4 regions of the Pseudomonas sp. GW822-FHT06B12 genome follow, and region 1 is predicted to be linked to each of the others. Evidence: predicted binding sites of a transcription regulator. Region 1 holds the regulator's gene; each other region holds the start of a gene.

Region 1 (2,200 bases):
TCTTTCAACGCCTGGGCCGTGAAGGGTTTGACCACATAGCCGTTTACACCGGCTTGAGCGGCTTCGATGATCTGCTCGCGCTTGGCTTCGGCAGTGACCATCAGTACCGGAAGATGCTTGAGCTTTTCATCGGCGCGCACATGGCGCAGCAGATCGATACCGGTCATGCCAGGCATGTTCCAGTCCGTTACCAGAAAGTCGATGCTCCCGCTGTTGAGGACGGGAATGGCGGTAATACCGTCGTCCGCCTCGACCGTGTTGGTGAACCCAAGGTCACGCAACAGGTTCTTAATGATCCGCCGCATCGTTGAGAAGTCATCAACGATGAGGATTTTCATGTTCTTGTCCAATTCGACCTCCAAGCAGTCTTAAACGCGCCCAGCACCTGGACACGCCATTCAATCAATCAGGCAGAGCACTCAACGACTGTCTGGAGCACAACGGATTGAGACCGGCACAGCTTTACGCCATGCCTGTTTCGTTCGCAGTGTCCCCACACTGCTGTCAGCGCGCTCGCCACTCCCCCAAACGCCCCCGCAAACGGGCCGCGCACTGGCTGTGTAACTGGCTGACCCGCGATTCGCTGACCCCCAGGACCTCACCGATTTCCTTGAGGTTCAGCTCTTCGTCGTAGTACAGCGCCAACACCAGTCGCTCACGCTCCGGCAAATTGGCAATCGCATCCGCCAGTGCAGCCTGGAAGCGTTCATCTTCCAGGTCGCGCGACGGTTCGAGATGAGCACTCGCGCCATCCTCGTGCAGCCCTTCATGCTCGCCGTCCTGCAACAGATCGTCGAAGCTGAACAGGCGACTGCCCAAGGTGTCATTCAAAATCCCGTAATAATCGTCGAGACTCAATTGGAGTTCGGCCGCAACCTCGTGATCTTTAGCGTCACGCCCGGTTTTAGCTTCAATTGAGCGAATCGCGTCACTCACCATCCGGGTATTGCGGTGGACCGAGCGTGGCGCCCAGTCCCCCTTGCGGACTTCATCGAGCATCGCACCACGGATACGGATCCCCGCGTACGTCTCGAAACTCGCACCTTTGCTCGCATCGTATTTGGTCGACACTTCAAGCAAACCGATCATTCCCGCCTGGATCAGGTCTTCGACCTGAACGCTGGCCGGCAAGCGCGCCAACAGGTGATAGGCAATCCGTTTTACCAGTGGCGCGTAACGCTCGATCAGTTCGTACTGCGCGTCACGCGCCGACTTCTTGTACAGGTTATAACCGCTGGCTGTCATAGAACCGGACCCGCAGTTTGCTGCACCAGACGCTCGACGAAAAACTCCAGATGCCCACGCGGATTGGCAGGCAGCGGCCAGGTATCGACTTTCTGCGCGATGGCCTTGAACGCCAGCGCACATTTGGAACGAGGAAAGGCTTCATACACGGCGCGTTGTTTCTGCACCGCCTTGCGCACGCATTCATCGTAAGGCACCGCACCGACGTATTGTAAGGCGACGTCGAGGAAGCGGTCCGTGACCTTGGTCAACTTGGCGAACAGATTTCGTCCTTCCTGCGGGCTTTGCGCCATGTTGGCCAGCACGCGGAAGCGGTTCATGCCGTAATCGCGGTTGAGCAGTTTGATCAGCGCGTAGGCGTCAGTGATCGACGTCGGCTCGTCGCAAACCACCAGCAACACTTCCTGGGCCGCGCGAACGAAACTGACGACCGACTCACCAATACCCGCCGCCGTGTCGATGACCAATACGTCGAGGTTATCGCCAATGTCGCTGAATGCCTGAATCAGGCCAGCATGTTGGGCTGGGCTGAGGTGAACCATGCTCTGGGTACCGGACGCTGCTGGAACAATACGAATTCCGCCCGGCCCCTGAAGTAATACATCGCGCAGCTCACAGCGGCCTTCGATGACGTCGGCCAGCGTACGCTTGGGCGTGAGCCCCAGCAGGACGTCGACGTTCGCCAGCCCCAGATCGGCGTCCAGCAGCATGACGCGCCGGCCGAGCTCAGCAAGAGCCAGGGACAAGTTCACTGACACATTAGTCTTCCCGACGCCACCTTTGCCGCCGGTCACTGCGATCACCTGTACGGGATGCATGCTGCCCATGTTCGTTCTTTACCTTGTCTTGCTTAGACGCGGGCTACATGACTGGCTGCGCGCTCACTTCGGAACAATGCATGGCAGGCCATCGATGTAGATACAAATCTATTCATTATTACCTCAGCCGACGCGCT
Region 2 (2,200 bases), on a different contig from region 1:
AGTCGAACATCGGACGTTTTTCGGAATCGATGATCTGGATGCGCAAGCCTTCCGGGGTTATGTCGAAAAGAATCTGGTCCTTGAACTTCTGCAACTGCGGGTTCTCGTCGACCTTTTTCTCCAGCTCTTGCAGCAACAACTCAAGCCGCTCCTGCTCGACCTGCTCGGCCATGCCTTCGACCTGCTCGGTATCGACCGTCACCTTGTCCGGTTGCGGCTGGGACTTGACCTCGGGGTTGAGGGTTTTGTCCGGTGCCAGCTCCGGTGAGCCGCCGAGATCGATGATGTACGGCGTACCGCTTTCAGAGAAGCCGATCGGGTCCTTGAAGTAACCGGCAATGGCGATCTTCTGTTCCGGCGTGGCGGTGGATAACAGCCACAACACCAGGAAGAACGCCATCATCGCCGTCGCGAAGTCAGCGAAGGCGATTTTCCACGCGCCCCCGTGATGCCCGCCAGCAATGCGCTTGACGCGCTTGATGATTATCGGCTGATTATTTTCCATGACTTAACGACCGCGAACCGCTTGTTCCAGCTCAGCAAAACTCGGACGGTGCGCCGGATACAGAACCTTGCGCCCGAACTCCACGGCCAGCGATGGCGGCATGCCGGAAGCCGAAGCCACCAACGACGCCTTGATGGCTTCGTAAATGTTCAGCTCTTCCTTGGCATCGTGAGCCAGGGAGTGCGCCAGCGGACCAAAGAAACCGTAAGCCGCGAGAATACCGAAGAAGGTACCGACCAGTGCGGCACCTACGTGCAGACCGATCGATTTCTGATCGCCTTCACCCAGCGAGGCCATGGTCACCACGATACCCAATACCGCCGCGACGATACCGAAGCCAGGCATGGCATCGGCGATACCGTTGACCGCGTGGGATGGGTGTTCCAGGTCTTCCTTGAGGCTGTACAACTCCATGTCGAACAGGCCTTCAAGTTCATGCGGGGCCATGTTGCCGGACGACATGATGCGCAAGTAATCGCAGATGAACGCGGTCATGCGGTCATCCTTGAGGACCGCCGGGTACTTGGCAAAAATCGGGCTGGCAGCGGCGTCTTCGATATCGCCCTCAATCGCCATCATGCCTTCGCGACGGCTCTTGTTGAGGATCTCGTAGATCAGGCCCAGCACCTCAAGGTAGAAGGTGTGATTGAAACGCGAACTGAACATGCCCAAGGACTTCTTGAGCACGTGCATCGTCATGTGACCGGGGTTGGCCTGAAGGAACGCACCCAGCGCCGCACCGCCGATGATCATCACCTCGAAAGGCTGAATCAGGGCGGCAATCTTGCCGTGGGAAAGCACGTATCCGCCGAGCACGCTCGCGAATACGACGATGATGCCGATAATTTTAGCCATAGGTAGAAGGTACTTACTGAGTCGGGTTCAAGGTCATATTCGGAAGTTAAAAAATCTCTTCTTCTACTTATCGGCAAAACTGCGCCAGACTATAGCCAGTTAAGGCGAAAAGCCAATTTGGCCCGCTCCGGGCGTGTTTAATGCAGACGATGATCGCGCCCAATCATGGCTAACGAAACGACCGTTCCAACTGCTAAACCGACCACACTCGAAGGCTGGGTCAAGCTGCTCGATCGCGTGGTTTTGCCCGTGCCGCAAGCCAGTCATGACCGCGTTTGCAAGGCTATCGCCGACAATCGCAGCTCGTTGCGCGATATTGCCGAGTTGATGCAGGGCAGCCCGGCCCTGGCCCTCAGCGTCATCCGCGAAGCCAATCGCCACACCCACGGCAGCATGAGCGAGCCCAGCGAGAACCTGGAGGTGGCGATCAATCGCCTCGGCCTCAAACGCACCGAAGAACTGCTCGCACGTCTGCCTGCCCTGCCTCAGAACGAAATCCCGCCGGCCCTGCGCCAGCTGCATTTGATCAGCCAGCACGCGACCCAACAGGCCAACGGCTTTTTTGCCAGTCGCCTGGCGCGGCTCTGGCAGGACATCCATTGGGGCAGCCTGCTGTTTCTCTCGCCGTTCTGGCCACTGGCATTAACCTTCCCGCAACTGCTGGAAGACTGGGAGCTGCGGGTTCTGCACAAGGGCGAACCCGCGAGCAAGGTCGAAAAAGAATTGTTCGGCGTGCGCCTGCTGGATCTCGGCCAGGCACTGGTGGAAGTCTGGCGCCTGCCAATTTGGGTCGGGCAAGGCTATCGATTGCTACAGGATGAACAACACGAGCTGGCGAAA
Region 3 (2,200 bases), on a different contig from region 1:
ACATCCAGCACCTTGCCGATGTCCTGGGATTGGTTGGCCAGCGACTGCACCAGTTCACCAGTGTGTTGCACATCGCAGGCCAGGGCGCTGATGGCACTGGTGGTTTCGCTGACCCGCTCCTGACCCAGATGCGCCGACTCACTGGACTGGCGGGTCGCATCGGAAGTCGACACCGCATTGCGCGCGACTTCTTCCACCGCGGTGGTCATTTCCGTGACGGCGGTGGCGGCTTGTTCGATCTCGTTGTTCTGCTGCTGCAGGTTCTGGGTACTGTCGAGGGTTACTGCGTTCAACTCATCCGCCGCCGTGGCCAATTGCGTGGCCGAACCGCTGATGCCTTGCAGGGTTTCCCGCAGGTTCTGCTGCATGGTCGCCAGCGCCTTGAGCAAACGGCTGACTTCGTCGTTGCCATGAGTTTCGATGGGTTGGGTCAGGTCGCCCCGCGCCACGTTTTCGGCTGCATTCAGGGCTTCGGTCAGAGGGCGCACGATGCTGCGGGTCAGCAACATGGCGAGTCCGACAGTGGCCAGAGCGGCCAGACCGATGAACAGACTGACAATCAGGCGCGAGGTTTGGTAATGCGCTGCGGAGTTCTGGCTTTCAGTGGCGACCTGTTTGGCGAACAGTTCCGCCAGGTCATTGAGCTGCTTGCCGGAACCGTCGACCACGGTTTTCATGTCGACCAGCAGCAGCTTGGTCAGCTCGTCACGCCGACCTTGCTCGGCCAGGACGAAGGACTGGGCGATGCCCGAACGATAGGCCGCGAAGGTTTTCTTGAACTGGTCATACAACCCTTTGCCTTCGGCGGTGGTGACCAGTTTGTCGTAGGCAGCGATCTTGTCGCTCAGCTCCTTGTCGCGGGTGTCCATCTGGCTGCGGTACTGCGCAATGTTCTTCAGATCCGGATCCAGGGCCATGCGCAGGGAAATGGTCCGGATGCGCAACATGATCTCGCGGATCTCGTCGCCACCACGAATGCTCGGCAGCCATTGGTTCTCTACCGCGACCTCACTGTCGCGGATGCTCGACATCTGCCCCAGCGCGAACACGCCGAGCAAGGCGACCAGCACCGCAATAAGGGCAAATCCCAACGCTGCGCGAGGAGCGATATTCAACTGACGAAGCAACATAACGAGCGCCCTTTTTCTTGTCGTGGCTTGAGTAAAGGGGCGTTACTGCGGCAGTCCCCCGTCAACTCGTTATCGGCAAGTTGTACGATGACTTGAAGATGACGGGGATTTTTCAACAGACAAAAAAAATCCCCGTATCTTTCGATACGAGGATTTTTAATATGGGTCGGGGTAAGGGGATTCGAACTCCTGACATCCTGCTCCCAAAGCAGGCGCGCTACCGGACTGCGCTATACCCCGGTAAAAAAAAGGCACCCTTCAAAAAGAGCGCCTTCTTCGATCAGCGCTTTTGGCCTCTGATCTTAAGATTCGATTCCAGCGCTAACTGGTTTCAAAAATGGTGGGTCGTGTGGGATTCGAACCTACGACCAATTGGTTAAAAGCCAACTGCTCTACCAACTGAGCTAACGACCCAAAAATGGTCGGGGTAAGGGGATTCGAACTCCTGACATCCTGCTCCCAAAGCAGGCGCGCTACCGGACTGCGCTATACCCCGGTTTGAAATTGGCTCCGTGACCAGGACTCGAACCTGGGACCCAATGATTAACAGTCATTTGCTCTACCGACTGAGCTATCACGGAACTACACATTTCAATTACAACTGTGAAGCTTGCTTCACCTCTTCGACCCGTTCGCATCGCTGCGTTCGTGTGTCTGAGGCGCGCTATTCTACAATCTTAAACACCTCTGTCAACCCCCTAAATTGCTTTCAAGACAATGATTTGCAACTTATTTCAGATTTCTACTTGGGGAGTAGAAACCCTTGGGGCGACTTACTGCGGGGCGCACTTTACAAGCCTTTTCCTTACAGTTCAACACCCTAAGAAAAAAAAGGCCCCGCGATGCGGGGCCTCCTCCATTACCGTGCCGCGAACGCTCAGTTGAAAACGATTTCGTCGTTCGCAACGGTGGCCGTCACGGTGGCGCCCGGCAGGAAACTGCCGGACAGAATCAGCTGAGCCAGCGGGTTTTCGATCCAGCGCTGGATCGCTCGTTTGAGCGGCCGTGCGCCATAGACCGGGTCGTAACCCACTGCAATCAACTTATCCAGCGCCTCGCTGCTCAAGTTC
Region 4 (2,200 bases), on a different contig from region 1:
GGGCCAGGCTGCGAACTTCATCGGCCACCACGGCAAACCCGCGTCCGGCTTCACCGGCTCGAGCGGCTTCGATGGCGGCGTTCAGCGCCAGCAAGTTAGTTTGCTCGGCGATGCCGCGAATCACTTCCAGCACCTTGCCGATGCGTCCGCTGTCGGTTTCCAGTTGGCGGATAACCGTAGCGGTGTTGGCGATTTCGCCGCGCATCCGGGTGATGGTGTGAATCGTGCCCTGCATGACCTTCTCGCCCTGTTGTGCCGACTGATCGGCATCATCGGCGGCCCGCGCCGCGTCGGCCGCATGACGAGCGACTTCCTGGGCGGTGGCGGACATTTCATTCATTGCCGTGGCGACTTGATCGGTACGATTGAACTGTTCGTTGGTGCCATGGGCCATCAACGTCGCAATCGAGTTCAACTCGCCGCTGGCGCTGTCCAGATCCGACGCGCTGCGCTGCAAACGGCTGAAGGTTTCCGCAAGGAAATCGCGCAACGTGTTGGCCGCGACCGCCAGCTTGCCCAGCTCATCCTGACGATCGCTCGCCACCCGCTCAGCGAAACGGCCCTGGCTCAATTGCGCAACGTATTCAATCAACTTGCGGATGGGTTCCACCAGATTGCGGTTGACCAGCCACAGGCTGAACAAGCCAATCAACAGACCCGAAGCCAGCATCACCAGGATTCCCAGCAACACCGTGCGATCGGCACTGGCGCTGATCAACGTCGACTGCTCGCGACCCTGCTTGCGCAGCTCATTGACCAACTCGCTCATCTGTTCACTGGTGGCGCGGTCCACGCCTTTGACCGCACTATCTCCCGCCGTAGGGTCAGCACCAGCCGCCAGGAAAGCCTCCCGCCCCTTCTGATAAGCGCCTCCGAGAGCACGGTGCGCATCGCGCAGGCTTTCAAGGCGAGCCTTGAGCGACGCTTCGATGCCCGGTTGGCGGGTCAGCTCACCGAGAATGTTCTGTACGTCTCCCTGACGATCCTCGAACTGCTTCCAGTATTTGTCCAGGTCAGCCGGTTGCTTGCCGCGCAACAGGACGTTTTTCCATTCCTGCACCTGGGCCTTGAATTGCAGATTGGCTTCATCGATCAGTTGCGAGGTATGCAGCGGACCTTCGATCAGGTTGCGATAGTTCTGCACCCCGCTGGAGAGAAAGTGAAAACAGGCCAAGGCGATCAGCAACATCGCGATCAGGCTGCCGCTCAGCAGTGCGAGGATTTGCGCTCTCAGGGATTTTTGCAAAAACATCGAGTGATACTCATGACAGGGATAAGACACGCCCCGAAGGGGCACGCAGGATGTCCGGACCTCCCTGTCAACAACATGCGGGCCAGGCACCAAAGTGCCTGATCCTGCCTAGGCGTCATCGGCGCAGGCCATGGTTTCTTGAAACCGACCCGACCGCCGGTAGAAGCCCCGGTTACAAGCCGAATCAAATTGTCACAAAACCGTCAAACAGCGTTGCCATGATGCCGCTCATGTGAGCCTGTGAAACGTACGACAGGCGCCTCCCTTCAGCGAGACTCCATGAACCACAGCATCGACCAACGCCACCGCGATTCCGACCTGTTCGGCCTGCTCTATGGTTTCAGCTTTCGCCCCGGCGAACGCGGCCGCGAGATCGACTCGGCCAAGGCGCTGCAACTGCTGCAACAACCGGGCGCTGAAGACGAGTTCCTCTGGCTGCACCTGAACCTCGCCCACGCCGCGTGCGAGCGCTGGATGAAAGCGCATCTGGAGTTGCCGGAGGAATTCTTCGAAGCCTTGCACGAAGGCTCGCGCTCGACTCGCATTGAACACGTCGATTCGGCGCTGCTGGCGGTGGTCAACGACGTGGTGTTCAACCTCAGCAGTATGGTTTCTTCGGACGTCTCGACCCTCTGGGTCTGCGCCCGCAGTCGGTTGATCATCAGCGCGCGCCTGCAACCTCTGCACTCGGTGGACAAGCTGCGTTCCTCGGTCAAGGCTGGCGAATGCTTTCGCTCGCCACTGGAACTGCTCGTGCATTTACTGCGCGACCAGGGTGAAGTGCTGACGCAGATCGTGCGCAAGACCAGCCAGAGCGTCGACCAGATCGAGGATGAGTTACTGTCATCGCGACTGTCCACCAACCGCGCCGAACTGGGCGTCAATCGTCGAGTGCTGGTGCGTTTGCAACGGCTGCTGGCGCTGGAGCCGGGTTCGTTGCTGCGTCTG

The links. The regulator FliA, encoded in region 1, starts transcription of late flagellar genes. The targets are predictions, from matches to a motif close to CTAAAGTTTNNNNNNNNNNNGCCGNTAA.
Region 2: the regulator FliA is predicted to act here: its motif matches at 1,428-1,455, upstream of motA (flagellar motor stator protein MotA).
Region 3: the regulator FliA is predicted to act here: its motif matches at 1,200-1,227, upstream of AC1RKH_RS17045 (methyl-accepting chemotaxis protein).
Region 4: the regulator FliA is predicted to act here: its motif matches at 1,368-1,395, upstream of AC1RKH_RS21530 (methyl-accepting chemotaxis protein).

Annotation. Positions count from the first base shown of each region.
Region 1 is NZ_JBXALR010000003.1:100,529-102,728, reverse strand. It holds gene AC1RKH_RS07860 (chemotaxis response regulator CheY) at 1-338, opposite strand, end outside; gene fliA (RNA polymerase sigma factor FliA) at 505-1,245, opposite strand; gene fleN (flagellar synthesis regulator FleN) at 1,242-2,072, opposite strand; gene flhF (flagellar biosynthesis GTPase FlhF) at 2,187-2,200, opposite strand, start outside.
Region 2 is NZ_JBXALR010000002.1:236,103-238,302, forward strand. It holds gene motB (flagellar motor protein MotB) at 1-505, opposite strand, end outside; gene motA (flagellar motor stator protein MotA) at 509-1,360, opposite strand; gene AC1RKH_RS05830 (HDOD domain-containing protein) at 1,526-2,200, shown strand, end outside.
Region 3 is NZ_JBXALR010000007.1:50,319-52,518, forward strand. It holds gene AC1RKH_RS17045 (methyl-accepting chemotaxis protein) at 1-1,130, opposite strand, end outside; tRNA gene AC1RKH_RS17050 (tRNA-Pro) at 1,297-1,370, opposite strand; tRNA gene AC1RKH_RS17055 (tRNA-Lys) at 1,469-1,544, opposite strand; tRNA gene AC1RKH_RS17060 (tRNA-Pro) at 1,550-1,626, opposite strand; tRNA gene AC1RKH_RS17065 (tRNA-Asn) at 1,636-1,711, opposite strand; gene clpB (ATP-dependent chaperone ClpB) at 2,008-2,200, opposite strand, start outside.
Region 4 is NZ_JBXALR010000010.1:146,010-148,209, forward strand. It holds gene AC1RKH_RS21530 (methyl-accepting chemotaxis protein) at 1-1,252, opposite strand, end outside; gene AC1RKH_RS21535 (transporter) at 1,532-2,200, shown strand, end outside.